3 regions of the Streptacidiphilus sp. MAP12-16 genome follow, and region 3 is predicted to be linked to each of the others. Evidence: riboswitches for the same ligand, from Rfam matches in the RefSeq annotation. Region 3 holds a riboswitch; each other region holds the start of a gene.

Region 1 (9,620 bases), on a different contig from region 3:
TGTTCGCCACGTTCCTGGGCGACAACCCGATCAGCAACCTGCTCGGACCCAGCGGCGTCCTGCACACCCTGCCCGCCGGCAGCGTGCGGACGCTGACCGGAACGCGCTTCTTCCCGGCTCTGGTCTCCGGACCGTTCCACCACGGACTCGTCACCGTCTTCAGCGTGGCCGCGGTCATGGCCCTGGTCGGTGCGCTCGCCTCGGCGCTGCGCGGTCGCCACCACAAAGCCGGATCGGACCATCCGACCGACTCGCTCAAAGGACAGCAGGCATGTGAGAAAGCGCCCTCCTCGTGATGGACGTTCAGCAGGGCATCGTGGCCGAGGCCGCCACGGTCGACGAGTGGGTCACGGCCGTCGCGAAGGAGGAGTAGCAGCGGACGGGGCGCTCAGGAGCCGCGCGGGTAGGTCTTCTTCACGACGCCCTTGGTATCGGCCGACAGGTAGCCGCTGCCGTAGTCGTCGGCGAGGTAGACCCGGATCGTCGGTGTGCCGTCGAACATGTCGGGGCCGACGATGATGTAGCGGCTGGTCGGATGGGGGACGTTCAAGGTCGCCTGGGCCTTCATGAGCAGCGCCGGGAGGACGTTCCAGTCGAAGCCCTGCAGGTCCACCGGCTTGCTGTCGGAGATCACCGTGCCGCCCGGGGAGCGGGTGGCGCTGCCGTCGCGGTAGTCGATCCGGTCGTACAGCGCCGGATCGGCCTGGGTCGGAACGTCGGCGCTCGCGTAGCCGGGGTAGACGTCGAGTTCCTCGACCTTGGTGCCGGCCATCAGCGGGCGCATCGCCTTGATAGTGGCGCGCAACCCGGCGGGAGTGAGCAGGTCCGGCTGAGCGGTCGGTGCGGGGACGGGTGTCGTCTGGGGACCGCCGGAGGTGGTCACGCCCTGGACGGGGCTGCTGGTACTGCCGGCCGCGCCGGTGGCGGTGCTGTGACCCGGTCTCAGGTTCCAGGCGAGGGTGCCGGTCAGGGCGACCGCGGCGATGGAGAGGGTCAGCACCGCGGCACGTCTGCGGTGGGGCGGGGGCTGGGGCGGGGGCGACGGCTGGGCGGGGTGCTTCACCAACGACAGCTGGTCGGGCCTGCGGTCGGCCGGTGCACTGGGGGCGGCGGGGGTGGCGGCGGGGGTGGCGGGCTTCGGGGTGTCGAGGAACGTCGGCTCCCTGGTCGGCGGGGCGTCGGTCGGCGCGGCGCCCCCGCCGTACTCGGCCGCCGCCAGCAGGCGGTCGAGTCGGTCGGCGTCCGGGCGGGCTGCAGGGTTCCGGGCGAGGAGGGCGGACAGCGCCGGGCCCAACTGCCCAGCGCGCTGCGGCGGCGGCAGCGGTTCGTCGAGCACTGCGGCGAGGGTCGCGAGCGTGGTGGCCCGGCGCAGCGGGTGGTAGCCCTCGACGGCGACATACAGCATCATGCCGAGCGACCACAGGTCTGAGGCCGGGTTGCCCTCCTCGCCGCGGATCCGCTCCGGTGCGATGTACTCGGGTGAGCCGATCAGCGAGCCGGTGGCGGTGAGAGCGGTGGCGCCGTGCATGGCGGCGATGCCGAAGTCGGTGAGGACGGGCGTGCCGTCGGTGCGCAGCAGGACGTTGCCGGGTTTGACGTCCCGGTGCTGGATGCCGGCAGCGTGGGCGGCGCGCAGGGCGGAGAGCACACCGCGTCCGATCCTGGCGGCCTCCGGAACGGAGAGCGGGTCGCGGGCCAGGCGGTCGGCGAGGCTGCCGCCACTGACCAGCTCCATGACGAGCCAGGGGTGCGGATGCTCGTCGGTGTCGACGATGTGATGGATGGTCACGACGTTCGGGTGCTGGAGCCGGGCGAGGGACCGCGCCTCGCGCAGCACTCGCTCGCGCATCTCCCGAGCACCGGCCGGGTCGGCGGCCGCCATCGCCGGGTCGAGCGGGCGGACCTCCTTGAGCGCGACCTCGCGCTGGAGTGCGATGTCGCGCGCCCGCCAGACCAGGCCCATGCCTCCGCCGCCCAGCTGCTGCAGCAGTTCGAAGCGGTCGTCGATGAGCCGTATCGCCGGCCCCCCAGTGTTCATGCCCGACATAGTAGGAGAAGCAGGCACTCGGGGAGACCCGCCGCGTGCTCGACGACCATGGCGGAGGAATCGACGTGCTCCAGGTCACCGATGTCTTTCTCGCCCGGGCGCGCTGAGGGAGCGTGCGGAGAGCCCGGCATGCGTCAGGTTGCATGCCGGGCTCTTCGTTCTCGGGTCGATCAGTACCAGTTGTGCGCCTGCCAGAAGGCCCAGGCCTGGTTGGGGCTGCCGTAGGTGGTGTTCATGTAGTCCAGGGCCCAGCGGAGCTGGGTGGCCGGGTTGGTCTGCCAGTCGGCGCCGGCGGAGGCCATCTTGTTGCCGGGCAGGGCCTGGGGCAGGCCGTAGGCACCGGAGGAGGGGTTGGTCGCGCTGACGTTCCAGCTGCTCTCGTGGGAGATGATCTGGTCGAACGAGGCGAGCTGGTCGGCCGGGACGATCTGCGCGGCGATGGACTGCGGGTCGCCAGTGAGGGTCGAGGCGGAGGCGTTGGTCGCGTTCGAGGTCGAGGTCCCAGTCGAGGTCGCGTTCGACGTCGAGGGCGCGGCCGAATGGGTGCTGCTGCTCTGAGTCGAGGAGGAGGCCGGGGCCGAGTCCTCGTGGTCGGCGGAGGTGGTCGCCTGGCCGCCGCTGAGCACCAGGCGCTGGCCCGGGTAGATCAGGTTCGGGCCGGAGGTCAGAGTCGCCTTGTTCGCCTGGTAGAGCGCCTGCCAGCCACCGGACACGTGGTGGGACTGCGCGATGGTGGACAGCCAGTCGCCGGAGACGACGGTGTACGTGCCGCCGCTGGCGGCGGGCTGCGCGGTCGCGTGCTTCACCGTGCCCGAGGTCGCCGCGTGCTTGGCCGCGGCCGGGGCGGAGGCGGTGTGGCTGCTGGGAACGGACGTGGTGCTGGAGCCGGTTGCCGCGGTGCTGACGTTGGCGGGTGCGCCGCCCTGGCTCAGGCCGGCCTGGGGGCCGCAGATGGGCCAGGCGGTCGGGCCCTGCGAGGCGAGGACCTTCTCCGCGACGGCGATCTGCTGGTCCTTGGTGGCCTGGTCGGCGGTGGCGGCGTACTGGGTGCCGCCGTACGCGGCCCAGGTGGAGGCGGAGAACTGCAGTCCGCCGTAGTACCCGTTGCCGGTGTTGATGGACCAGTTGCCGGTGCTCTCGCACTGGGCGACTGCGTCCCAGGTCGAGACCGGGGCGGCGAAGGCGCTGGTCGTGCCGACCAGCGGGAGGGCTATGCCCGCACCGGCGACACCGGCGGTGGCGACCAGGCGCTTGGTCTGGTTCGTGCGGGGGCGACGATGGCGGCCGTTTCCGGACAGAAGCATGGCAGGAATCCTCTCCGACGCCTGCGAGGTGAGCTGTCGGATTCGGGCCGTGAGGTAGCCCGGCCGCGCTGAGCACGGCTTCACCCCAAGCCGCAGCCCGTTGGGCTGCGGCGACTTACCTGGTTCCCCCGCCCCTGCCGTCGTGGGTGGTTGTGAGCGCCCTTGGCCTCCGGCGGCAGGATTCGGCGTTCCGGAGTTCTGGGTTCCGCTAAGTGCGAACAGGCTGCACGCTAAGCAGAAGGAGGCCTGTACCGCAACTTCCTGTGACGATGGCCACAGGAAGCACAGGTTGGCGTAATGTCCGTATTCTCCTATATAGGTACTACTTGATTTGAAAGTACTGTTTGCATAGGTAGATGCACAATTGACGCAGCGCCAGCTATTGGCCCGGGAGGGCGGTGGCGGGGGTCGCTCCCCCAGAGTCCGGGCTGAACGGGTGTCAGTTGCCGCGAGCAGGACGGGTGGCGGCCACGTAGGAGGATTCTCCTTGGTGACGTCTGATATATGACGAGCTGTGAGGTTACGGCGGCCTGAATCCCCCGTCGATGGATCGCGCAAGCGTGGTGGCACGGGTTGAAGGCTGGAGGGTCCTGGGTGCTGTGACCCTTGACACCTCTCTCGGCCGGTCCTAGCGTCTGCGGCACATCATATATGAGATCTCGATCCGGGCTTCTGGCCCGCCGAGGCACCAGCTTCGCCCGACGCACACCCCTGGAGCCGGAACCGTGTCCGACACACTCGCCCAGCCAGGCCGCTCCCGGCCCGGCGCCCTCCCGTCCCGGACCGAGGCGGTGCTGGACGCCATCAAGCACTCGATCCTCATCGGAGAGCTGAAGCCTGGGCAGGCGCTCGTCGAGACCGAGCTGGCCGAGCGTCTGGGGGTCTCCAAGACACCCGTGCGCGAGGCGCTGAAGACGCTGGCCGGCTCCGGCCTGGTGACCATGAGCCCCTACCGGGGCGCGGCGGTGCGCGAGGTCGACCGGGAGCTGGCGCGCTGCGTATACGACATGCGCCTGCTGCTGGAGCCGGTCGCGGCCGGGCGCACGGCAGTGGTGTCCAGCGGCGACTGGGGCGAGGCGGCGCTCGCGCTGGAACGGGCCGACCAGGCCGCGGACGCGGCCGACCGCTCGCTGGCGAACCGGGCGTTCCACCGGGCCCTCTACGCGGGCTGCGGCAACCCGCTGCTGGTGAAGTCGCTGGATGAGCTGCGGGACCAGACGGCCCTGGTGTCCAGCGCGGCCTGGGCCCGGCAGCCGTCCTGGCAGCGGGAGGCCCAGGAGCACCGGGAGATCCTGCGGGCCGCACAGGCCGGCGACGCGGATCTCGTACGCGAGCTGATGCGCGGCCACATCAGCGCCTTCGTGGCGCGCAACTTCCCCGAGAACGAAGCGGAGTAGGGCAGACCCATGACCTCGGAGACCTCGGAGACCTCGGATTCACCGGACCCGGCCCCGCCGCTGGACCTGCTGCGTGCCCGCTTGTCGACGGTCGTCGCCATTCCGGTGACCCCGTTCCGGGCGGACGGCGAGCAGGTCGACTGGGACATCCACGCCACACTGATCCACCGCCTGGTGGAGCACGGCGTGGAGGTCGTCACCCCGAACGGGAACACCGGCGAGTTCTACACCCTCAACCGGGCCGAGACCCGCCGCGCGGTGGAGTCCACCGTGACGGCGGTCGAGGGCCGCGCGGAGGTGATGGCGGGCGTCGGCCTGGACGTGGCGAGCGCGATCGACGCCGCCCGGCACGCCCGCGACGCGGGCGCCGGGTCGCTGATGGTGCATCAGCCCGTGCACCCGTACCGCTCCGCCGAGGGATGGGTGGAGTACCACCGCAGGATCGCCGAAGCCGTGCCCGAGCTCGGAGTCGTCCTCTACGTCCGCGATCCCAGGATCAGCGGCGAGCAGATCCGTGCACTGGCGGACCTCTGCCCCAACGTGATCGGCGTGAAGTACGCCGTCCCCGACCCGGTCCGCTTCGCGTCAGTGGCACGGGACGCCGGTCTGCACCGCTTCGCCTGGATCGCCGGTCTGGCCGAACTGTCCGCCCCCGGCTACTGGGCCGTCGGCGCCACCGGTTTCACCTCCGGCCTGGTCAACGTCGTCCCGCAGCTCTCGCTGGCGCTGCTGGAGGCCTTGCGCGGCGGCGACTACGCGAAGGCGATGGGGGTGTGGGAGGAGACGCGGACCTTCGAGGAGCTGCGCGCCGCGGACGCCTCCGCCGACAACGTCAGCGTCGTCAAGGAGGCCCTTGCTCAGCTCGGGCTCGCCGGGCGCGCGGTGCGGCCGCCGTCCCGGGTGCTGCCGCAGGACCTGCGCGACCGGATCGCCGGGCTGCTGCGCAGCTGGCAGGCCGGAGGCCGGCTGTGAGCGAGGACGCGGGCGGACCCAGGCGACTCCGCAGCGCCGCCTGGTTCGGCGAGGGCGCCACCGGAGGCAAGCTGCGTGCGTTCAGCCACCGCTCGCGGATGCGCCAACTCGGCTACCTGCCCGAGGAACACCTCGGCAAGCCGGTGATCGCGATCCTGAACACCTGGTCCGACATCAACCCCTGCCACATGCATCTGCGGGAGCGGGCCGAGCAGGTCAAGCGCGGGGTCTGGCAGGCCGGCGGCTTCCCGCTGGAGTTCCCGGTGGCCACGCTGTCGGAGACGTTCCAGAAGCCCACCCCGATGCTCTACCGCAACCTGCTCGCCATGGAGACCGAGGAACTGCTGCGCTCCTACCCGGTGGACGGCGCGGTGCTGATGGGCGGATGCGACAAGACGATCCCGGCGCTGCTGATGGGCGCGGCCAGCGCCGACCTGCCCGCGATCGTGGTGCCGTCAGGTCCGATGCTGCGCGGCCACCACCGCGGGCGGACGCTGGGCAGCGGCACGGACCTCTGGGCGTACTGGGACGAGTACCGTGCGGGCCGGATCGGCGAGTGCGAGATGTCCCAGGTCGAGTGCGGACTGGCCCGCTCCCCGGGCCACTGCATGACCATGGGCACCGCCTCCACGATGACCGCCGCCGCCGAGGCGCTGGGCATGGCGCTGCCCGGCTCGTCCTCCATCCCCGCTGTCGACTCCGCGCACCACCGCATGGCGGCCGCCTCCGGTCTGCGCATCGTGGAACTGGTCGGGGAGAACCTCACCCCGAGCGTGATCATGACCCGGGAGGCGTTCGAGGACGCCGCGGCGACCGTGCTCGCACTCGGCGGCTCCACGAACGCGCTGATCCACCTGGTGGCCATGGCCGGACGGGTCGGCGTGCCGTTCAGGCTGGACGACTTCGACCGGATCGGTCGCGGGGTGCCAGTGCTCGCGGACATCCGCCCGGTCGGGGCCCTGCTGATGGAGGACTTCTACTACGCCGGTGGACTTCCCGCGCTGCTGCGGCAGCTCAGCGAGGTCCCCGGGGCCCTGCACCCGCAGCGCGCGACCGTGGCCGGCCGGCCGTTCGCCGAGTACTACCAGGACGCCGAGGTCCACCAGCCCGAGGACGGCGGACCCGTGGCGATCCGATCGCCGCAGGACCCGGTGGCGGAGGAGGGCGGACTGGCCGTGCTGCACGGCAACCTGGCCCCCGGTGGTGCGGTGATCAAGCACCTCGCCGCCGACCCGAAGCTGCTCAGGCACACCGGCCCCGCCCACGTCTTCGACTCCTACCAGGAGCTGCAGCAGCACATCGACGACCCGGCGCTGGGCATCACCGAGGACACCGTCCTGGTGCTGCGCGGCGCGGGCCCCGTCGGCGGACCGGGGATGCCCGAGTACGGCATGCTGCCCATCCCCGCCTACCTGCTGGAGAAGGGCGTCAAGGACCTGGTCCGGATCTCCGACGCCCGGATGAGCGGCACCAGTTACGGCACCTGCGTTCTGCACGTCTCTCCCGAGGCGTACGCCGGAGGCCCCCTCGCACTCGTCCGCACCGGCGACCGGATCAGCCTGGACGTGGAGCGGCGACTGCTCCAACTCGAAGTCGACGGTGCCGAACTGGAGCGCCGTCGCGCGGAGTGGACCCCGCCGGAACCGAAGTACCAGCGCGGCTACGGCGCCCTCTACGCCGAGCACATCACCCAGGCGGACGAGGGCTGCGACTTCGACTTCCTCGCCGGCTCCGGGCACAACCCCGCGGTAGACCCCCAGTAGCCGCGGACGTGAGCGGGGCGCGCGCTAGGACTTTGCGGAACCGCCACTGGTGTTGGCCGGTGTCGGGTCGGGCAGGAGTTGCTCGGCCCAGATGGTCTTGCCGCGGCAGCCGGGTCGGGTGCCCCAGCGTTCCGTCAGTTGCGCGGTGATGTAGAGGCCGCGGCCGCCCTCGTCGCTGTCGTGGGCGCGGCGCAGGTGGGGGGCCGTGCTGCTGTCGTCGGTGACCTCGCAGATCAGCGTGCGATCGCGGATGAGCCGGAGCTCGATGGGGCCTTCGGCGTAGCGGACCGCGTTGGTGACCAGCTCGCTGACGATCAGTGCGGTGCTGTCCGTCAGGTCCTCCAGATCGGCCAGGCCCCAGGTGGCGAGCTGGGCGGCGGTGAGCTTCCGAGCTCTGGCGACGGCTTCGGGACGGTTGGGCAGTGACCAGGCGGCGGTCTGGTCCGCGTCCAGTGCGCGGGTCCGGGCCAGCAGCAGGACGACGTCCTGCCCGGGCTGCTCGGGGGCCACCGCGTCGAGGATCGCGTCGCAGGCGTCCTGGAGCGAGGACTCCGCGGTCGCGGCGGCTCGGCTGACCCGGTCCAGCGGCAGGTGGAGCGGGCGCGGACCCTCCTGGAGCAGCGCGTCGTTGTGGAGGACCAGGACGCTGCCCTCGGGGAGCGTGCGTTCCCCGACCGTGTAGTGCGCGAGGCCCTCTCCCAGCGGCGGGCCCTCGGGGACGTCGAGGAACTCCGCCGTGCCGTCCGGGAGGAGGACCGCCGGTGGCGGGTGTCCGGCGCGGGCCGTGGTGCAGGCCCGGGTCACCGGGTCGTAGACCGTGTAGAGGCAGGTCGCCGGCTGGCTCTGATCCGGTCGCCGCTCCTGGTCGGCGGCCCTGGCCGGCCCGGTGACCAGGTCGTGCACCCTTTCCAGGATCTCGTCGGGCGGCAGGTCGAGGTCCGAGAGCGCCGCGATGGCGGCGCGCAGCTCTCCCATGGCCGCGGCGGCGTAGCGGTCCTGGCCGGTGGTGGCGCCGAGCGCGAGCGCGACCCGGGCTCCGGAGAGGGGGATCACGTCGAACCAGCCGCCGCCGGACCCGGCAGGAAGGTAGTCGTGCGCGGTCTCCGCGGCGATGTGGACCGCAGGTGGCGGCGGTCGCAGGCTGAGCTGGAGGATCCGCGCCACGGAGCGCTCGCGGTTGTACAGCCGCGCGTTGTCCAGGCACAGCGCGGTGGACGCGGCCAGCTGTTCGGCGAGAGCCAGGTCCTCACGGTCGAACGGCGACGGATCGCGCCAGCGGTAGAAGCAGGCCAGCCCGAGGACGACGCCGCGGGCGCACATCGGCACCACCATGAGCGAGTGCACCCCGGCCGCGCGAAGCCGTGCGCCGCGGGTCCGGTCGAGGTCGAGCCACGCACTGTCCGGGTCCACCTGCTGGATCAGACGTGGCTGCAGGGTCGACAGCACCTGCCGGTAGGGGGTGCCGACCCGGTAGACGCTCACTTCTCCGACGCTGGGTACGCCCTGGTGGACGTCGGGGGCGCCGGAGCGGAAGCCGGCTCGCCGCAGCGGCAGGTTCCCGGTTACCGCACCAGAGGTCGGGGCCTCACCGCACATGACGGAGTCGAGCACGTCCACGGCGACCGAGTCGGCGAGCTGCGGCACGGTCACCTCGCACAGTTCGGCGGCCGTGCGGAAGACGTCCAGGGTTGTCCCGATCGTGGTACTGGCGGTGTTCAGCAGGAGCAGCCGCGCCTCGGCGCGGGTTCGATCGGTGATGTCGACGAGGGCGGTGGCCAGGCCCAGCACCGTCCCGTCGGTGTCCTGGAGCCGGAAGCAGGCTGCCGAGGCCACCGCCTCGACCGGCGGGTCGTCCTTGCTGCGCAGGTGGATCTGCAGGTCGAGCACGGGCTGCCCGGTTTCCAGCACCCTGCGCGCAAGGCCCACGATCTGCTCGGCTCTGTCGACCTCGAAGGCGCGAAGCACCTCAAGCAGCGGTCGGCCCAGCATCCGGTCGACCGGGAACTGCCGGATGAGCCGCGCCGCGGAGTTGACCCGCACGATCCGCAGGTGGGTGTCCATCAGCTGCAGACCGATCGGCGACTGCGAGAACACTGCGGCGAGCACGGCGTCATCCAGGCGGCTCCCGGTGGGGTCG
Region 2 (9,620 bases), on a different contig from region 3:
CGGTGCCGGGCGGGTACGGCTATCCCGCTCCCGGGCCGGTCCAGCAGGCGTACCCGCCGCAGTTCGTACTGCCGCAGCCCCAGGCGCCCCAGCCTTACGGATATCCGCAGACCCAGCCACAGCCCGTGCCGCAGACACTGACGCAACCCCAACCCCAGACTCCGCCGGAGACCCCGGCGCACTTCCCGTCCCAGGAGCGACCCGCCGTCGCGCCCGCGGACCCGCCGTCCGAGCGACCGCTCGCACCGCAGCCGATCGCGCAGCAACGGATCGCGCAGCCGTCCGATGATGTGCCGGTCGAAACCGAAGGGGTGGAACCCCAGCTGGAGTCCCCGGTGGAGCCGCAGGTGGGACCCCGCTCCGACGGCGCGCACTGACGGCGCGCACACCTGTCACTCGCGCCGTCGGCGGATCGCACCGGAACCATCGGAGGTCCTTGCCGCGTTGTCCCTCGTAACCCCCGCACGCAGCGTGCGGAGACGCCGATACAGCGTCAGGAGGCCCGCGGATGACAGACGGCATCTATCGCATGGCCGTGGCCAGTGGCCATGCACACAGAGACACGGTCTCGCTCGCGGGGCAGCAGGTCAGACACTGGCTCAAGGCGCAGCACTACGAGGATCCCGGCGCCGAGGACGGACGTCACCGGGTCGGTCCGCAGGCGGTCATGGACTGTGCGCTCAAGGACCGGGTCCGAGGCGCGGGGGGCGCGAAGGAATCGGTCGCGCGCTGGCGACTACGCGAGTTCACTCCTCAGGGCATCTGGCAGACGTCTCTGATCATCAGCACTCCGCAGGGCGGTCCCACCTGGGTACGGCTGGACGCCGAGCAACTCCCGGTTCGGGGCACCTCCGCGACCAAGGCACCCGTACCGGCACTCGCCCGGGGCCTGCTGGACGTCATCTCCGCCACCGAGGGGACGCACACCGGCGCGGCACGGCTGCACGGGATGCCCACCGTGATCGAACGGGGCGACGTGGACGAGGTCCTCGACGAGCTGTGCGATCCGGAGCGACGGATGCCCATCGTCGTGGCAAGCACCCCGCCGCGAGCCGACTTCGAGGACTGGCTCGCGGAGACTGTCGACCCGCTGCTGCGCGGCTGCGCCGGGTTGGCCGTGCTGTACGCCCTCTCCCCCGGCGCCGAGCGGGACTTCAACCGCGCGCTGGAGCACCACCGGGTCTACGGCGGTGCCGTACGCACCTACCTGCCTGGCCTGGACCCGGCCTGGGCCCCGGAGGCCCAGCGGCACCGGGTGATGGGCCGGCACACCCTGGACACCGACCTGCGGCGTGCCGCGGGCCTGCTCGCCTGGCTGCCGCGCCGCCTCGCCGTCCAGTCGCCGCTGCCGGACGCCCTCACCGGACTACCCCCGCTGCGTGCGCGTGGCCTGCGGGACAACGCGCAGAGCGCAGCCGAGATCGACGAAGTGCAGCCCGGCTCCCTGCTGGTGGACCACCACGAGGAGGAGGCACACGAGGAGCGGGCGCGCGCCGAGGAACTTCAGGAGGTACGGCGCTGGCTGCGCGACGCGGAGGAGCGGGAGTCGCAGCTCGCGGCCGAGTACGACGAGCAGTACAGCGAGCTGCGGGAGGCCCGCACCCAGGTCCGCTCGCTGCGCGGACGGCTCGCCGAGGCGGGCCGGGCGGACGAGCTGGAGACGACGACGGTCCCGGGGGGGACGCGGGACGACCCCGTCTCCTTCGCGGAGCTGGTTGACCGGATGGACGAGTTCCCCCGGCTTGCCTTCACCGGTGACCCCCGCCTCGCCAGGGAGCTGGACGACCAGACCGACCACCCCACCTGGGTCCGGATGGCCTGGGACGCGCTGCTCGCACTGGAGGACTACGCCGCGGCGGCGGTCCACGGCGCGTCCGGCGGCGACTTCCGCCGCTGGTGCGAGAACACGCCAGCCGAATGCCATGTCTTCCCGCCGCGCAAAGTGATCCGCGACGAGTCCCGCACGGTGCGCACCAACGGCAAGTGGAAGGGCGAGCGGGAGCTGCCGGTGCCGGTGGACGTGAGCCCGACGGGCAAGGTCTTCATGGGCGCCCACCTCCGCATAGGCGGTGGCGGCACCGCCCCGCGGCTGCACTACCACGACGACTGCTCGGGGACGGGGCGGATCTACATCGGCTACATCGGGCTGCACCTCCACAACACCAGGACCAACTGACCCCATGCCCGGGGGTCCGGGGGTCGCCCCCGGGGGATGGAGCATCGGCTACATCGGGCTGCACCTCCACAACACCAGGACCAACTGACCCCACGTCCCGGGGGTCCGGGGCTCGCCCCCGGGGGATGGAGCATCGGCTACATCGGGCTGCACCTCCACAACACCAGAACCAACTGACCCCACGCCCCGGGGGTCAACCGGGACCCGCTGGCGAGCCCCTCGGGTTAGGGTCGTGGTCGGACTACTGCAGGAGGTCGTACGGAGATGGCACGGATTCCCTCTTCCCTGGTCGCGGCGAGCGGACTCGTCGGCGGATTCGGGATCGCCCGGGCGACCAAGAAGCGCGAGCTGGGCGGGGTGGCGCTGCTGGCGGCGGGGGCCGTGGCCGCGACCCAGTGGAAGCGGGCCGCAGGCCCGGGCACCGCGGTCGCGCTGACCGGGCTCTACGTCGCGGCCTTCGCGGGCTCGCACCCGCTCGCGAAGAAGCTCGGCGCCTGGCCCTCCGTCGGTACCGTCGCCGCAGGCGTGGCCCTTGCGTCGTGGGCGGCCGTGGACCGCCGCGTCTGACAAGCCCACTCAACCCCAGGCAGGCTGACTCAGGCAATCCGGCCCAGGCAGGCTGACTCAGGCAGGCCGACTCAGGCAGGCTGACTCAGGCAGGCCGACTCAGGCAGGCCGACGGTCCCGGTGTCGGGGGGTGTCACCGGGACCGTCGGGGTTCAGGGGCGCGCATATGCTGGCGCGCTTCGGTTCCTGCTACGGAGTCAGAGCGAGAGGCCGTGCTCAGCCAGCCACGCCGCCGGATCGACGGGCTCCGCGCCTCCCGGCCGCACCTCCAGGTGCAGGTGGGGGGCGGTGACATTGCCCGTCGCGCCGACTCTGCCGATGGGCTGGCCCGCGGTCACCTCGCCGGAGCCGACGCCTATCGCCGACAGGTGGCAGTACCAGACCTCGGTGCCGTCGGGCAGCGTCTCCACCACGCGGTATCCGAAGGCTCCGGCCCAACCGGCGGACGTGACAGTACCGTTGCCGATGGCGACGACCGGCGCACCGCTGGGGGCGGCGAAGTCCTGTCCGGTGTGCAGGTGTGCCCAGTAGGAGTCGGACTGCCCGAACCCCGAACCGGTGACGGCGCCTGCGACCGGGGCAACCAGGTCGCCGAGCCGCAGTCCCGCATCCCTGGCGTCCTGCGCGGCCTGTGCGGCGGCCGCTGCCTCCGCCACCGCCTGCAGGGCCAGTGCCTGCTTCGCCGCCGCAACCTGCGCAGCCTGGCGCCGGGCCGCGTCGTCCGCGGTCGCTCGCTGCTGCGCGGCCTGGATCCTGATCCGCTCGGCCAGCGCCGTGCCGGGGTCGGTCGCGTGCGCGGCCGTGGAGTTCACGGTCAGCGTCCGGGCGAACGGAGAAGTCTGGGCGTGCTCCTGGGCGATCAGCGTGCCCTTCGCGCTGCTCCCGGGATCGTTCGCGGCGGCGGAAGCCGGTGCGGCCAGGCCGATCGCGCCGGTGGCACCGACAGCGGCCATCGCCGCGATACCCAGGACGGTGGACGGCGCAATGCCTGTGAGGCGCTGCGGTGTCGCGTCGGGTATCTGCTCGGACCTCTGCGGCTGCACGGGTGCCCAGGCGGGCTGGTACGACGCCACGTTCGGCGTGCTCCTTTCCTTCCCTCTCGCCGACCGGGTTAGCTGACGGGTTCGGAGAGGAAGGTCTCCTACAGCCGACTTCGGCTGATTCACCCCAGGTACGTGGTTCCCCGGTTCCAACTGGATTAGGCGACTGCGCGCGACGCCGTCCGTCGAACGGCAGAACTTCGCGTTGCGTTATAGAAAGGTAATCCCAGTGACGGTTGAATCCAAGCGATCCAGGCGGTGCAGTTGAGCAGGACCCGGACCGTTACTTGATTTGTCCGATTTCGCCCGGACTTGACCCCTCCTGACCCTCCATCAGGCCGCTCCACTCAGCGCACCAGGCAGAACTCGTTGCCCTCGGGGTCGAGCATGACCTGGAACGCACCCTCCGCGTCGTGCTGGACCTCACCGACCGCCTCCGCTCCGCGATCGATCAGCTCGGCCCGGACCGTGGGGATGTCGTCGACCTCGATGTCCAGGTGCAGTCGGTTCTTCTTGCTCTCCTTTCCCTCCGTGACGGCCTGGAAGGCCAGCCGAGGCTGTCCGCCCGGCGGGTCCAGGTAGGACCAGTCGACCGAACGGTCGACTGGGAAACCACCCATCAGCACCGCCCAGAAGCGAACCAGCCGCCCGGGATCCGAGCAGTCCACGACGATCTCGTCCAGCCGCCCGAGGCCCTTGCCGCCCTCGGTACTGCCGCCCGCGCTGCTGCCCTTGTCACTGCCCTGGCTCATATCGCCAAGCTAGCGCCGCACCAGCCGGTTCAGGGAGATGCGCGCACAAGGCGCCCCACCGAGCCGGCCAGGATCTTCTGCAGCAGGCTGTAGGCGAGGATCGGCAGCAGCACCAGTGGATGGTCCGGCATTCGTGTCGCGGCGACGACCGCGCTCGCGCTGCTGTTGTTCATCCCGGAGGCGTAGGTGAGTGCGATCGCGTCCGCTCGGGGGATCCGGAGTCGGCCCGCCATCACCCAGCCGGCAAGGAACGAGCTTCCGCACATCAGCGTCGCCGCGACGACGACCAGGACGAGGAAGTCCGGGTCTGGCCGCTCGACCACCTGCCGCAGCGCCCCGCAGGCATTGGTGTAGCTGAGGGTGATCACGACGGACAGGTTCGCCAGCCGAATCGCAGGGAGCGCCCGGTGTATCGGCACGCCGAGGCGTGCGAACAATTGCCCGGCGAGCAGGCCGAGCGCACAGGGCACGACGACGACCAGAACGGCGAAGAGACTGCTGGCCGTGCGCGCGATGGCGTGCAGGTCGGCGGCATAAGCGCCGTCGGTGAGGAAACCGCCCAGGTGCAGGCCGAGCGGGATGGTCAGCGGGCTGAGCAGGGTGGAGCCGACGACCAGGCCCAGGCTCAGTGTCGCGTTGCCCTCGCTGCCCTGCGCGAACACCGTTGCTCCCGCGGCCACCGGCATCGCCCCGATCAGGGCCAGCCCGACCAGCAGGCTCTGTGCCTCCTTCTGGTTGTGCCATCCCTGGGCCGCGACCGAGCCGGCTGCGAGCAGGACCGTGGGGAGCAGCGCGTTGGAGAGGATGCCGACGAGCAGCGGCCCGGGTCGGCGTAGCAGCCGAGGCAGTTGCTCGGCCTTCGCGGTCAGTCCGGCATTGAAGATGATGACGGCCAGCAGTCCCGCCTGGAGCGGGAAGGAGGCGGCCCCGACCCGGCCCAGCGAGACTCCCCGGATCGCCTCACCCGGCTCGGGCAGGGCTGCGGCGAGGACATAGGCCCCCACCATGATCCACAGAAGCTGCCGCTGAAGCCCCGCCCCCACGCGGGCGAGCAGCCCCCGAGCACCGTGCCCGGGCGTTGTCCCGGATACGAGCGTGTGCAGTGCTGCGCCTGGGCCTGGGCCCGGGGCCGAGCCTGGACCTGGACCTGGAGACGCGGATGCGGGTACCAGTCGACGAGTGTGTGCCATGGCGCTGTGCCCTCCGTCCTGAGATGGCAATGGCTCTGCCTGCGGCCCGGAGTGGGCGTACGCCTGTCGTTCAGTGACATGAGATCAGAGAGCCGCGTTCACAGTCCTCCCAGAACGCCCGAAGTCATTCAAACGAGCGGATTACCGACCATCCGGGAATAGGCCACTCAGCCCGAGCCGCTCTGCATCGGGTAGAGCCAGTCCACCAGCGTGTTCGCCAGCTGGTCCGAGGTGAGCGCCCTGGCGTTGGCGAACTGCCCGTCCTCGGCGGGGCGACGGATCGATCCGTCGGGCGCCAGCAGCACCAGCGCCGGGATTCCGCTGCGGCCCAGCGTCACATACGTCGCGGCGAGCTGCGTGTTGCGGTCGAAGTGCCCCACGTCCACCGTCACCAGGTGGTAGTTGCGGGAGAGGATCAGGTTGACGCCGGGGGTGTCCACCAGGGCGGAGAGCGCCCGGCAGTCCTCGCACCAGTCGGAGCCGAACTCCACCAGTACGGGGCGGCCGTCCGTCCGGGCGGTGGCGAGGGCGGCGGAGAGGGCCACCTTGGAGTCGGCGGCCGGGTCGTAGCGGTCGGGGACGGCCGCGGGGACGACGCTCGGCAGCGGCAGGAACGGCCTGGCCAGCCCCAGCGAGTCGCTCGCGCCGGCCGGTCGGGACGCGCCGCTCGGGGCGTACTGGCCTCGCGCCCCGTTCCCGGACACGGTGATGCAGCCGCTGAGGCCGAACAGGGCCGCCGCCACGACGCAGACCAGTGCCACCCGCCCGGTCAGCTCCACCACCTGACCTTCATGACACACCCTCTTCGCATGAACCCGAGGTGCGTCACGCACCCTTGAAGATCATTTGAACAGAGGAACGGGCCACTGACGGGACGACAGCGCGGAGGCCACGCCCCGATCACCCGTACGGGGGATGTGGTCGAACGAAGCTACGCCGAGTTGGCAGCCATGGCAGCCAATGGCAGCCATCCGGCGAGGCGGACCCGTCAGGCGAGCGTCAGATAGGCGAGGCTGCCGAGCCCGGCCACAAAGCAGTAGATCGCGAAAGGCGTCAGCGTCCGCGTCTCGAAGTACTTCGTCAGGAACCGCACCGCGATGTACCCGGCCACGAAGGCCGCCACGGCTCCGGCCAGCACCTGGCCCCTGATGCCGTCCCCGGCGTGCCCGAGCAGCGAGGGAACCTTGAGCAGGGCCGCCGCCCCGATCACGGGCGTCGCGAGCAGGAAGGCGAAGCGCGCGGAGTCCTCGTGCCGCAGACCCTTGAAGATGCCCGTGCTGATGGTCACTCCGGAGCGGCTGATGCCGGGCAGCAGGGCGAGGATCTGGGCGCCGCCGATGATCAGGGCCTGGCCCCAGCTGAGCTTGGTGATCCGGCGGTCGGACAACTCGTCCGGGTGCAGTTGCTCGTCGCCCGGCGCCACGACGGCATCCCCGGCGCGCCGTCGTCCGCTGCCGCCCCGGCGCAGTCGCTCCGCGACGTACAGCACCACACCGTTGAGGGTCAGGAAGATCGCGGCCGGGATCGGCTTGCCCAGCGACTCCCGGAACACCTTGTCGAGCGCGAGCCCGGCTATGCCGACGGGGATGGTCGCCACGATGAGCAGCCAGGCGAGCTTCTGGTCCACGGTCTCGATCCGCCGCTCGCGCAGCGAACTGACGAGACCGGAGATGACCCGCACCCAGTCCCGCCAGAAGTAGACGACCAGCGCCAGGGCGGTGGCCAGGTGCAGGCCGATGAGCACGTTGAGATACGGCGAGTCGGCGGCGGAGACGTTGAGGTCCCGCTTCCACGAGCCTCCGAGCAGGGCCGGCAGCAGGATGCTGTGACCGAGACTCGAGACGGGGAAGAGCTCCGTGACGCCCTGGAGCAGGCCGACGCCGATCGCTTCTGGATAAGTGAGGACGGACATCTGCGGCCTTCAGCAAGGGAGTTCGAACGGTGGGCAGTCAGAAAGTACTACAGGCTTGTAGACCCTCCACCCCCGCGCAGCGCTTGTTCACCGCTTTGCCGCCTACCGTTCATCCACCTCTGCTGTCACGCAGCGGGCTGCAGCCCCGCCGCCAGCTCCGGCGCCATCCGCGGCTCGGAGGCCGCGACCACCCGCACCCGGCGCACGGCGTTGTCCTGGACGCCCGTCAGCTGCCTCCGCAGGCGCAGCGCCAGCACCACGATCAGCACCGTGCAGCCGGCCATCACCGCGACGTACGCCGCCGACATGCCGGCTCCGACCAGCAGCACCCCGGCCGCCGGGCCCATCGCCACGGCGACCTGCTTCACCAGCGCGAATGCCGCGTTGTAGCTGCCGAGCAGGTGCGCCGGCGCGAGGTCGGCGACGATCGGCCCGAGGGTGGGCGCGAGCAGCGCCTCGCCGACACCGAACAGCATGTAGACGGAGAGCATGGAGACGGTCGCCACGGCCGCGTCGGCGCGGACCAGTCCGGCGAGGGCCGCTGCCGCCCAGGCCGCGAGCCAGACGACGCCGGTCGCGGCGATGGCCGTGCTGCGGCGACGGCGCGCGGTGATCCGGACGACGATCATCTGCAGCACCACGATGGTCAGGGTGTTCACGCCCAGAGCGAGGCCCAGGACGGACGGCGAGGTGCCGACGACGTCGGTGGCGTACGCGGCGACGCCGGACTCGAACTGGCCGTAGCAGGTGAAGAAGATCAGCCCGGCGAGCAGGCAGATCCGGACCATCGCCTTGTCGGCGAGCAACGCGCGGAGGCCGGAGCGCGGGGCGGAAGCGTCGGCAGAAGCAGCCGCAGGCAGGTCGGCGGCTGCGGCGGAGACCGCGACCGGAGCCGGACGCGGGACCCGGATCGTGCCGGTGACCGCGGCGAGCACCAGGAACATCACTGCCTCGATGCTGAAGAGCAGCGTCAGACTGGTCGGGCGGTTGACGTCCACGATCTGCCCGCCGATCATCGCCCCGATCCCCATGCCCAGGTTGACCAGCGTGAACTGCAGCCCGAAGGCGTGTGCCCTGGTCTCCGACGTGGAGCAGCGGACGATCATCGTGGCGAGGGCGGGCTGCACCGTGGCGACCCCGGCGCCGAACAGGAACGCGGACAGCAGGACGTGTCCGCTACCGGTGGCGTGGCCGAAGGCCAGCGCGCCCGCGGCAGCCGTGACAGCGCCCGCCACCAGGACCGGCCTGGCCCCGTAGCGGTCGATGCCGCGTCCGGCGAGGGGCAGCGCGACCAGCGCGGCCAGCGCGAAGACGGTGAAGACCAGCCAGGCGGTCATCGAGCCGAGGCCGCGCACCTGGTTCACGTACACGAACATGTACGGCACGGTGAAGCCGCTGCCGAACGCGCTCAGCGCGTTGCCGACCTGGACGCGGCGCAGCGTGCCCGCGGCCGTTCCGTACTGCCCGTCGTTCTGCCGCATCGTGCGCGTCATGCTGCACCGCCCCTCGAAGCCGTCGTTGTTTCTAGTGAAAGACTACACTATTAAAGTCTTCGGTGAGAAATGCTATAGCTAAGAAGCCTTTAGTGCCGACATGCGACACTGGACGGCATGACGGAGCGAAGCGGGTCGGCCGCATGAGCGACACCCCTCAGGAGCCTCCCGGCGAGCTGCAGATCGACGAGCAGGTCGCCGCGTACCAGCGCGAGTTCCCCATGGTCGACCCACAGGTCGAGACGATCGTGTCGACACTGTCCCGGCTCGCCCGGCGGATGACCGTCGCCTACGGGCGGCAGCTGAACGAGCTGGGGATCAGTTCGGCGGACTGGGAAGTGCTCAAGGCGCTGATCGTGGCCGGCAGTCCGTACCGGCTCGGCCCCGGCGAGCTCGCCAAGCGACTGGGCCTGACCCCGGCCGCGATGACCCACCGCGTGGACCGCATGGCTGCGGCGGAGCTGGTCACCCGCACCAGGGACGAGAACAA
Region 3 (9,620 bases):
GATGAGGTCGAGGGCCTCACGGTTGCTGTCCAGGTTGGGGGCGAAGCCGCCCTCGTCGCCCAGACCCGTGGAGAGACCGCGCTCCTTCAGCACGCCCTTGAGGGTGTGGTAGACCTCGACGCCCCAGCGGACCGCCTCGGAGAAGGTCTCCGCGCCGATCGGAGCGATCATGAACTCCTGGATGTCGACGTTGGAGTCCGCGTGCGAGCCGCCGTTGAGGATGTTCATCATCGGGACCGGCAGCACGTGGGCGTTGGGGCCGCCCAGGTAGCGGAACAGCGGCAGGTCGCTGGCCTCGGAGGCGGCGTGGGCCACGGCGAGGGAGACGCCGAGGATGGCGTTCGCGCCCAGCGAGGACTTGTCGGGGGTGGCGTCCAGGTCGAGCATGGCCTGGTCGATCAGCCGCTGCTCGGTGGCGTCGTAGCCGACGAGCTCCGGGCCGATCTGCTCGATGACCGCGAGCACGGCCTTCTCCACGCCCTTGCCGCCGTAACGGGACTTGTCACCGTCACGCAGCTCCAGGGCCTCGAAGGCGCCGGTCGAGGCGCCGGACGGAACGGCGGCACGCCCGGTGCTGCCGTCGTCGAGGCCGACCTCGACCTCGACCGTGGGGTTGCCTCGCGAGTCGAGGATCTCCCGGGCTACGACGACGTCGATGGACGGCACAGGCATCTCCTTGGTGGATTACTCCGGTGGGCTCTTCCCCCTGAGCCTATCCGCAGCGGAGGGTCCGACCACCCTGACCCGACGCGAGTCTCACCTGACGGAGCCCCTACCCACCAGTAGTTCACCTGGTGGGTAGGGGCTCCGTCAGGTGAGGTGCCCGCGGTGCGGCTGTGGTCAGCCGACCTGGAGCTTCTGACCGGGAAGGATCAGGTCGGGGTTCCCGCCCACGGTGGTCTTGTTCTCCTGGTACAGCGGCTGCCAGCCGCCGCTGAGGTGGGCGGACCGGGCGATACCGGACAGAGTGTCACCGGGCTTGACGGTGTAGTTGCCGTGGCCGATCTGCGGCTTGGCAGCGGAGGTCGGGGTCGCCGTCGGAGCGCTGGAGGTGTGCGTGCCGGTCGAGGTGTGGGTGCCGGTCGACTGGTGGTGGGTGACCGACTTGTGCGTGGTGGTCCCGGTCGAGGTGTGCGTCGGGGACGCGGTGTCGAGGGCGGGCGCGGAGCCGCCCTGGCTGAGTCCGGCCTGGGGGCCGCAGACCGGCCAGGCGCCGACGCCCTGGGAGGCGAGGACCTTCTCGGCTATCGCTATCTGCTGGCTCTTGCTGGCGTGGTCGGCGGTCGGCGCGTACTGCGTGCCGCCGTACGCCGCCCAGGTCGAGGCGGAGAACTGCACCCCGCCGTAGTAGCCGTTGCCGGTGTTGATGGACCAGTCGCCGCCGCTCTCGCACTGCGCGACACGGTCCCAGGTGGACACGGAGGCGGCGGAGGCGCTGCTCGCCGCGATGAGCGGCATGGCTATGCCGGCCGTGCCGAGGCTTGCGGTGGCGACCAGGCGCCGGGTCTGACTGGTGCGGGGCTTGCGATGGCGGCCGGAAGACGCGTTGAAGACCATGTCAGGGTGTCCCTCTCCGACGCCTGCGAGGTGAGCTGTCGGGTTCGGGCCGTGAGGTAGCCCGGGCGCTGACGCGCCTTCACCCCCAGCCGCAGCCTTGCGAGCTGCGGCAACTTACCTGGGTCCCCCGCTCCTGCCCGTTCGAGAAGTCGAGTTCCGCCCCCCGGTTGGGCAGGACTCGGCGTCCCGCGAGGCGGCCGCCCGCGCATGCGGGCGTTCCGGGCAGGCTAGGCAGAGAGGCGCATGATTCACAAGGCACCGCCGGTGTTCAAGTCGCTTGCTGAGAGGCGAGAACCCTCGCGACCGACCACTGACGATGCCACTCCAGCAAGAGCTTGCGGATCACGTCGCACCCGAGGATCGGGGTAAGACCCAGAGGTGGGGCGGCTGTCGCCAGCGCTGCCTCGATGCGTTTCACGGCGTGGGTGAACGTCGATTCGTCCGGTGCGACTCCCAGAGTGAGTGCGGCGCGAATCACATCGGGGTAGACCGACTGCGCGCGCTCGTACGCCAGATAGTGCTTCAGATCCCGCTCCAGACCGAACGCATGGGCAGGGGACACCTCGGTGACGGCGTCCCGCCAGGCGGCGATGACCTGTCGCTCCTGCGCCGCTGGATATCGCATCCGGCACAGATGGGTCGCGAGATCGTACAGCGGGTCGCCGAACATCGCGTGCTCCCAGTCGATGACCCGAAGCCGATCGGCCGTGTCGATCACGATGTTCTGCCGGTGCACATCCGTGTGCAGGAGGCTGAACGGCCGCCCCTGCAGCTTGGGCAGCCCGGCGCCGAAGCGACTCATGGCGTCGTCGCCTACGCCCAGTTCGCGGAGCAGCCAGCCGAACTCGTCCCGATGGGCATCAGCCAGCTTCGTCTGGGCGAACTGCACCAGGCTCCCCATGAAGGCCGAGGAGTCGCCCTCAGGGGCCCACGGTTTCGGGAGCGGCGGCAAGTCCTGCCGCTCGAAGCGAACCAGTTGAGCGAAGAAGCGCGCGATCTGGTCGACATACGACGCCGGTACGATCGCCCCCGCGGGAACCCGATCCGCGAGCGTCCAGCCCTCGACGTAGATGAGCACCGCCGTGCCGTCAGGATCGGTGTGCAGCACCTGTGGGACGTCGACGCCCCGTCCACGCGTGGACGTGCGACGAACGTCCTCCAGGACGCGCAGCACGGCACTCTCATTCGGCCAGATTCGCCAGACCATCTCGGAAGTGGGCCGGCGGACGCGGAGCAGCTCGGGAGCGGACCGGCGGACCCGGAGCAGGAGGGAGGTGCCGACGCCCAGTCCGAGGGTGCAGGCGTCCTCCGGGGTCAGCCGCACCCGATAGTTCCGGTTGTGGAAACCACCTGTGGAGACGACTCTTCGCCGTACGGAGTTGACCAGATCGTCGTAGACAGCCTCGGGTGCCCGAACCACCACGGGCTCCACACCTGCGGTCGGAGAAACGAGGTCACTGCTGATGATGATGGCAGCTCCTGGCACTCAGGAAGATGGCTTGGTTTCTGCACCGGACGGGGCCGAGTTTGAAAGCCACCCTAGTGGGGAACGAGGTTGCCCGCGCCTCGGACACGGCTCCGTTACCACGATGTAGCACGGCGTCAGAGGCGGGGCGCCCAGCACAACTCATCGAGGTGCGCGATCAGGTGTCGGACACCTGCCGCTCGCAGGCGCGCCTCCGTCCTCTCGGTCGGCGCGAAGCCGAGAAACCGCACCTTCGCGGAGGCGGCTGCCTTGAAGTCGGATTCGGAGTCACCGATCATCAGACACCGGTCAGTGACCCTGCAGCCCAGCCCGTCCAGGGCACGGGCGACGCAGTCAGGGTCCGGCTTCATGAAGTCCGGGTCGGGATTCCGACCGTAGATGTGCCCCTGAAAAGCGGCTCTGAGTCCGCTGGACTGCTCAAGGGCCAGGAAGGCGCGTATTGCCTCGGGGGCGTTGTTGCTGGTGATCGCGAGTCCACGGCCCTGCCGGATCAGCTCGCCGACCAGCGCGTCCGCGCCCTCGGTGATGACCGCGCTCTTCGCGGCTGTGCGCTCCTCCCGGACCAGGGCTCGCTCCGTGGCGCTGACCAGCCGCTCTACTTCGCTCCTCGAACGGGCCGGGTGTCTCCGCAGGAGGCTGCGGAGCTCGGCCACCATCCCGTGCGGATCTGTCGGATCGGAGAAGTCCAGTTCGCCCAGCAGGAGTTCAGCCGACAGGAGGTCGAGCAGCCTGGAGGCGATTCCTTGCGCCTGACGCCCTGCGAAGAGATCCACCAGTGGACCGTCGAAGTCGAAGAGCACGTAGTCCACACCGTCGAAGAGCTCGGCGAGAGGGGGGCGAGCGGGGGGTCGGATCCAGTTCACCAGACGAGTGTCCGTGTAACTCGGTTATCAGACCAGAGGATCCCCGGCGAGCTGGTCCGCATCACCCGGCCACTCGACCGCGATCGTGTTCCAGACCGACTCGAACCATGTTTGGGCTTTGCGCGCGGCGGAGGGACGTTGGCGGATCAGCGAGGCGTCCAGGCCCATCAGGTCGTAGATCTCCAGCAACTCGGTCTCGCGGCCGTCCTCGCTCACGGGGACCTCCACCGGAGCCCTCTCGACCTCGTACCAACCACGCAGGGCCACCTCGCGGTTGATGACGTAGAGCTTGACCTGCGGGGTCATCGGAACGGCCATCACCTGGAGCGACGCCTCCGGAACCACCTCGCGCACCCGCAGTTCGTTGACGGCCTCCTGAAGAACGTCCACGAATCCCGTGGTCATCCTGCGAAGCCGCTCCAGCGGGCGGGGATCCTTCGGGTTGTCGACGGCACGCGGCAGCGCGAGGCGCACGTCCGTCGTCGGCAGAAGGAGCCGGATCTTCAGGGAGTCGGGGTGGAAGCTCCTTGCCAGTTTGAGCCGGTCGAGCCGGGGCTTGAGCAGTGTGGTGAGCGTCTCCGCGCTGAAGCCGAAGAAGTCGATGGTCACGTGCTCCTCTCGGAGCGCGTCGTCGAGGTAGTGGTCGAGGGCGATGATGGCCGGCTCCAGTTCGTCGCCGTCTCCCCCTTCATCGCCGCCCTCACCTGTCGTCTCGGCGACGAACGATCCGCTACCTGTCGTGGAGGTGATCAGACCTTCCGCGCGAAGCTCCCTGAGCGCCCGCTGGACGGTGTCTCGGGAGACGTCGAGCCGTTCCGACAGAGCGTGCTGGGAGAGCAGCCTGGCGCCTGGCTGAAGCTGTGCGATCTCGGCGCGGAGGGCTTCCACCACGCGCTGAACGGAAGACTGCGACTCTTGGCTCACACCGGCCTCCATACCCACCCATGCCAGGTTACAACTTTCAGCCAGCTATGGGGAGCCGCAGACCTCTTGACTGCTTGTCAGTTTATCGATCAGCCAAGTTCGGAATTCTGACAGTAGAGACCAGGCAGCTTGCGGCAGATGCGCGTAGATCTGACCGAACCTGACTGGCTTGGGGATCCGCGTGGCCGAAGTCGACGATGCCTGACGCCTTCACGTGCCCCACCCCCCATTCGAGCGGGGTCCACTGGAGGTATCCATGAAGCCGAGGTCGCCCAAGGAAGCCCTGTACGTCTTTCTGCTGATGCTGCTCAACTACCGGCTCCAGCAGCACTGCAGCGAGTTGTGGTTCCTGTTCGTCGCACCGAACATCCTGCTCAGGGGCCAGAGCGGGGACATCGCGATCAAGAGCTGCCTGACCGTGGTAGGCGCCTGCCTGGTGGCCTACCTACTGCACATCATCTGACTGACCCTCAGGTGTGAAGCTGACTGGAAGCTGGCGTAGGCCGCGCATGATGAGGCCGCCGCGCCAGCGGAGGTCGGCGGGGGTGGCGGCGAGTTGGAGGTCGGGGAGGCGGCAGAGCAGGGCGGCAAGGGCGTACTGGGCCTCGAGGCGGGCCAGCGGGGCGCCGATGCAGTAGTGGATGCCGAGGCCGAAGCCCAGGTGCGGGTTGTCGCGGCGGGTGAGGTCGAGCAGGTCGGGCTGGTCGAAGCGGGCCGGATCCCGGTCGGCGGCGGCGAGGACGACCAGGACCGGGTCGCCGACGGCGATGTCCTGGCCGCCGAGGGTGATCGGGCTGGTGGCGAAGCGCCAGGTGGCGAGCTCCACCGGACCGTCGTAGCGCAGCAGTTCCTCGACGGCGGTGGCGAGCAGTCCGGTTTCGCCCCGGTGCAGCGACGCCTGGAGTTGCGCGCGCTGCTCGGGGTGCGTCAGCAGCGCGTACAGGCCGTTGCCGATGAGGTTGACGGTGGTCTCGAAGCCGGCGAAGAGCAGGATGAAGGCCATCGCCGCGGCCTCGTTCTCGGTGAGGTGTTCGCCGTGGTCACTGGCGCGGATCAGGTCGGAGATCAGGTCGTCCCCGAGGTCGGCGCGCTTGCGGTGGATCAGTTCCGCGAGGTACGTCCGTATCTTCTTCACGGAGCGGGCCACGCCGCCGCGCGGGCCGGCGCCCTGTCCCGGCTTCTCGTGTCGCAGCATCATGCCCGCCCAGTCGCGGAAGTCGTCCTGGTCCTCGGCGGGGACGCCGAGCAGGTCGCAGATCGCGTAGATGGGGAGCGGGAAGGCGAACTCGTGGATGAGGTCGGCCTCGCCCCCGGAAGCGAAGGAGTCGATCAGCCGGTCGGTGATTTCCCTCACTCGGGGCTCGAACGAGGCGACGCGGCGCGGGGTGAACGCCTTGGAGACGAGGCGGCGCAGCCGGGTGTGGTCGGGCGGGTCGATGTTCAGCAGATGGGTCATCAGGTCGGCACTGCGTTCGCCGGGGATGCCGACGCGTCCGGAGCGGTGCGCCTGGGTGCTGTGGTTGCTCGGGTTCTTGCTCAGCCTGGCGTCGGCCAGGGCCTGCCTGGCGTCGGCGTAGCGGGTGACCAGCCAGGCGTCGACGCCGCTGGGCAGGGTGGTGCGGTGCACGGGCGAGTGGGTGCGCAGCCAGGCGTACGCCGGGTAGGGGTCGGCGGCGAACTCCCAGGTGAAGAGTTCCGGGGCGGCGGGGGCGGCGGCTGGCGGTTTGTGCACACCTTGACGGTAGCCGGAGGTTGGCTTGCATCTCGGACGGGCACTGTTGCGTTGGCTGGTCGGATGCCTACGATCACCGGCAGTGCACGGGCCTGTGCGGGGGCCCGTCGGGAGGAGCGGGACATGCAGATACGCGGAGCCGTCGTGGTCGTGACCGGTGCGGCCGGTGGAATCGGGGCCGCACTGGCGCGGCGGTTCGCCGCGGAGGGCGCCCGCGGGCTGCTCCTCGCGGACCTGGACGCGAGCCGGGTCGAGGATCTGGCGCTCGAACTCGACCGTGACGGTTGTCACACCGTCGGTGTCGGCAGCGACGTGTCGCGGGAGAGCGACGTGCGGGCGCTGGTGGAGACCGCGGAGAAGCACCTCGGCCCGGTGGACCTGTTCTGCAGCAACGCGGGCATCGGATCGGGCGCGGGCATCGAGGCGTCCAACGAGGTGTGGCAGGCGTGCTGGGACGTCAATGTGATGGCGCACGTGTACGCGGCGCGGGCCGTACTGCCCGGGATGCTGAAGCGAGGCCGGGGCTACCTGCTGCACACGGCCTCCGCCGCCGGGCTGCTGCAGATGCCCGGCGACGCGGCCTACACGGCGACCAAGCACGCGGCGGTGGCCTTCGCCGAGTCGTTGGCGGTGACCTACGGCGACCGCGGCATCAAGGTCAGCGCGCTGTGCCCGCAGGGTGTGCGGACGGGCATGACGGAGAACCCGGCGGTGGAGGCGGTGCTGAGCGCGTTCGGCGACATGCTGACGGCCGAGCAGGTCGCCGACGCGGTGATCCAGGGACTGGCGGAGGAGCGCTTCCTGATCCTGCCGCACCCCGAGGTTGCCCGATATGAGCAGGGCCGGGCCGCCGACCGCGACGGCTGGCTGGAGGGGCTGCGCCACACGGTCGCCAAGCTTCCGCCGGAGGCCCTGGGGGCTGCGGAGACAGCTGCGGAGGTGACGCCCGCTTAGAGGCTCCGCAGCGGCTCAGTTGCTCGGCCGAGCGGCGGCCCGGGCTCCGCAGCGGCTCAACCGGGGCTGACGGCGAGGACGGCGTCGGCCACGGCCTGGCGTCGCGCGCGGGCGTCGGCAGCGGTGTCGAGCATCTGCGGGGTCGGCAGGATCGCCGGGGCCGGGACGGTCACGCCGTTGGCGGCGTAGCGGCGCAGCTCCTCGCGGATCTGCTCGGGGTCGCCGTGGAGGATCAGCGCGTCCACGACCTCGTCGGGGACGGACGCCGCCGCGCCCTTGCGGTCGCCAGCCGCCCAGGCGTCCCACATGGGCTTGAGCTGGTCCTCGCGGCCGAGCCAGCGGTGGAAGGCCGCGTAGGCGGGGACGGTGAGGTAGCCGGCGATGAGGCGGCGGCCCAGCGCCCGGGCGTGGGCGGTGTCGGTGGTGGGGCAGACGAAGATCCGGGCGGCGACGGTCTTGCCGGTGCCCCCGGCCGACTCGAACTCCCGCACGACGGTGGTGACGTCGTCCGCGGAGAGCCAGTTGAGGATGGTGCCGTCCGCCTCCTGCGCGGCCAGCCGCAGCATGCCGGGGCGCAGCGCGGCGAGCAGCACGGGCGGGGTCGGCGCGGGCACGCGTTCCAGCCGGAAACGGCGCACGGCGAAGGTCTCGTACTGCTCGTCCACGACCTGGCCCGTGAAGGCGGCCTTGAGGAAGCGCACGATGTCGCGGCTGCGCTGGAACGGCTGCTCGTGCGGGACAGCGTTCCAGTCCTTGACGATCACGGGCGAGGACGCGCCGACACCGAGGGTGAAGCGTCCGGGTGCGGCCTCCGCGAGCGCGGCGGCCTGCATGGCGAGCAGCGCCGGGCCCCGGGTGTGGACGGGGACGATGGCGGTGCCGAGGTTCAGCTGCGGGGCCCAGACGGAGGCCAGCGCGAGCGGCGTGAACGCGTCGGCGCCCGCGGTCTCCATGGACCACAGGTCGGTGAAGCCGAGGTCGGGGAGGGCTTCGACCAGGCGGCGCTGGTCGGCGAGGGGGATCCCGTCGAGGGGGAAGGTGAGGCCCCAGCGGGACGAGGTGGTGGACGTGGTGGGGGTCATGGGCCGATGCCACCATGCGCGCGGTGGCCAGGGCAAGAGGGTGCCTGTTCGGCGAGCAGCGCGTCGCGGCAGAGCCGGTCGGCGAGGCGGGTGGTCTCCGGGAGGCGGTAGCGGGGCGCGGCCTGGAGCACCTGGGCGCAGGCACCGTCCAGATCGATGAGGTGACCTGTCGACACCGTGACCGGCTTCACTCCGTCCTGGGTCCGCAGCACCCGCGCCACGATCTCGCCGTCGTGCCGCACGTCCGAGGAGTCGCCGCGATCCGGACCGGGCTCGTCCCAGGCGCCGAGCAGCGGGGTCTTGGCGACGCCGAGCGTGGGCAGCCCCGCGAGCACGCCGAGGTGGCAGGCGAGGCCGAAGCGGCGGGGGTGGGCCAGGCCCTGGCCGTCGCAGAGCAGCACGTCCGGGGTCGTGGCCAGGCGCTCCAGGGCAGTGATCAGAACCGGCAACTCGCGGAAGGCGAAGAGCCCCGGGATGTACGGGAATCCGGCCGTGCCGACGGCGGTCGCGCTGTCGAGGACCTCCAGGGTCTCCGCGTCGAGGACGACGACGGCTGCCGCGACCCGGTCGTCGGCGCTGCCGTGGCTGCCGCCGTAGGCCACGTCGAGCCCGGCAAGGGTACGCGGCGCGGCCGGCAGAGGCACTGATCGGACCAGCGGCCGGAGTTCCTGCTGGAGGCGGAGTGCCTCGTCCTCGGTCTGCGGCCAGTCATGGCGCAGGCGCAGTTCCATCAGTTCCGCTTCTCCGCCTGTCGGATCGCGTCGCGGTAGCGCCGGGCGGCGGCCCGCAGCGCGGCCTCCGGGTCGACGTCCTGCTCCTGGGCGCGCAGCGCGAGGGCGAGCAGCGCGTCGCCGAACTCGTCAGCCGCTGTGGCGGTCGGCGGAGAGGTCGGCGTGGCGGTCGGCGGGGCGGTCGGCGGGGCGGTCGGCGGGGGCACGTGCAGGCCGGCTTTGCGGGCGCGGGAGTGCAGCTTCGCGGCAAGGGAGAGCGCGGGCTGCGCCAGCGGCACGCCGTCGACCACC

The links. Region 3 has a riboswitch for cyclic di-AMP ahead of ABIA33_RS05425 (transglycosylase family protein). Riboswitches for the same ligand answer to the same signal wherever they lie in the genome.
Region 1: another riboswitch for cyclic di-AMP. It lies ahead of ABIA33_RS32965 (transglycosylase family protein); the one in region 3 lies ahead of ABIA33_RS05425 (transglycosylase family protein).
Region 2: another riboswitch for cyclic di-AMP. It lies ahead of ABIA33_RS35785 (M23 family metallopeptidase); the one in region 3 lies ahead of ABIA33_RS05425 (transglycosylase family protein).

Annotation. Positions count from the first base shown of each region.
Region 1 covers NZ_JBGCBY010000035.1:38,834-48,453, forward strand. Annotated here, with positions in the region: gene ABIA33_RS32955 (MFS transporter) at 1-296, shown strand, start outside; gene ABIA33_RS32960 (serine/threonine-protein kinase) at 389-2,038, opposite strand; gene ABIA33_RS32965 (transglycosylase family protein) at 2,218-3,351, opposite strand; cyclic di-AMP (ydaO/yuaA leader) riboswitch at 3,357-3,549, opposite strand; gene ABIA33_RS32970 (GntR family transcriptional regulator) at 4,077-4,748, shown strand; gene ABIA33_RS32975 (dihydrodipicolinate synthase family protein) at 4,758-5,720, shown strand; gene araD (L-arabinonate dehydratase) at 5,717-7,483, shown strand; gene ABIA33_RS32985 (SpoIIE family protein phosphatase) at 7,508-9,620, opposite strand, start outside.
Region 2 covers NZ_JBGCBY010000043.1:20,804-30,423, reverse strand. Annotated here, with positions in the region: gene ABIA33_RS35800 (PrsW family glutamic-type intramembrane protease) at 1-377, shown strand, start outside; gene ABIA33_RS35795 (hypothetical protein) at 509-2,176, shown strand; gene ABIA33_RS35790 (hypothetical protein) at 2,441-2,743, shown strand; gene ABIA33_RS35785 (M23 family metallopeptidase) at 2,941-3,816, opposite strand; cyclic di-AMP (ydaO/yuaA leader) riboswitch at 3,829-3,958, opposite strand; gene ABIA33_RS35780 (VOC family protein) at 4,131-4,535, opposite strand; gene ABIA33_RS35775 (bile acid:sodium symporter family protein) at 4,565-5,542, opposite strand; gene ABIA33_RS35770 (thioredoxin family protein) at 5,893-6,507, opposite strand; gene ABIA33_RS35765 (undecaprenyl-diphosphate phosphatase) at 6,714-7,637, opposite strand; gene ABIA33_RS35760 (MFS transporter) at 7,763-9,130, opposite strand; gene ABIA33_RS35755 (MarR family winged helix-turn-helix transcriptional regulator) at 9,274-9,620, shown strand, end outside.
Region 3 covers NZ_JBGCBY010000003.1:333,378-342,997, reverse strand. Annotated here, with positions in the region: gene eno (phosphopyruvate hydratase) at 1-666, opposite strand, end outside; gene ABIA33_RS05425 (transglycosylase family protein) at 841-1,557, opposite strand; cyclic di-AMP (ydaO/yuaA leader) riboswitch at 1,563-1,719, opposite strand; gene ABIA33_RS05420 (phosphotransferase) at 1,826-2,764, opposite strand; gene ABIA33_RS05415 (HAD family hydrolase) at 3,160-3,906, opposite strand; gene ABIA33_RS05410 (winged helix-turn-helix domain-containing protein) at 3,934-4,797, opposite strand; gene ABIA33_RS05405 (hypothetical protein) at 5,087-5,293, shown strand; gene ABIA33_RS05400 (cytochrome P450) at 5,276-6,562, opposite strand; gene ABIA33_RS05395 (SDR family oxidoreductase) at 6,686-7,516, shown strand; gene ABIA33_RS05390 (LLM class F420-dependent oxidoreductase) at 7,573-8,598, opposite strand; gene ABIA33_RS05385 (endonuclease V) at 8,595-9,329, opposite strand; gene ABIA33_RS05380 (MazG family protein) at 9,329-9,620, opposite strand, start outside.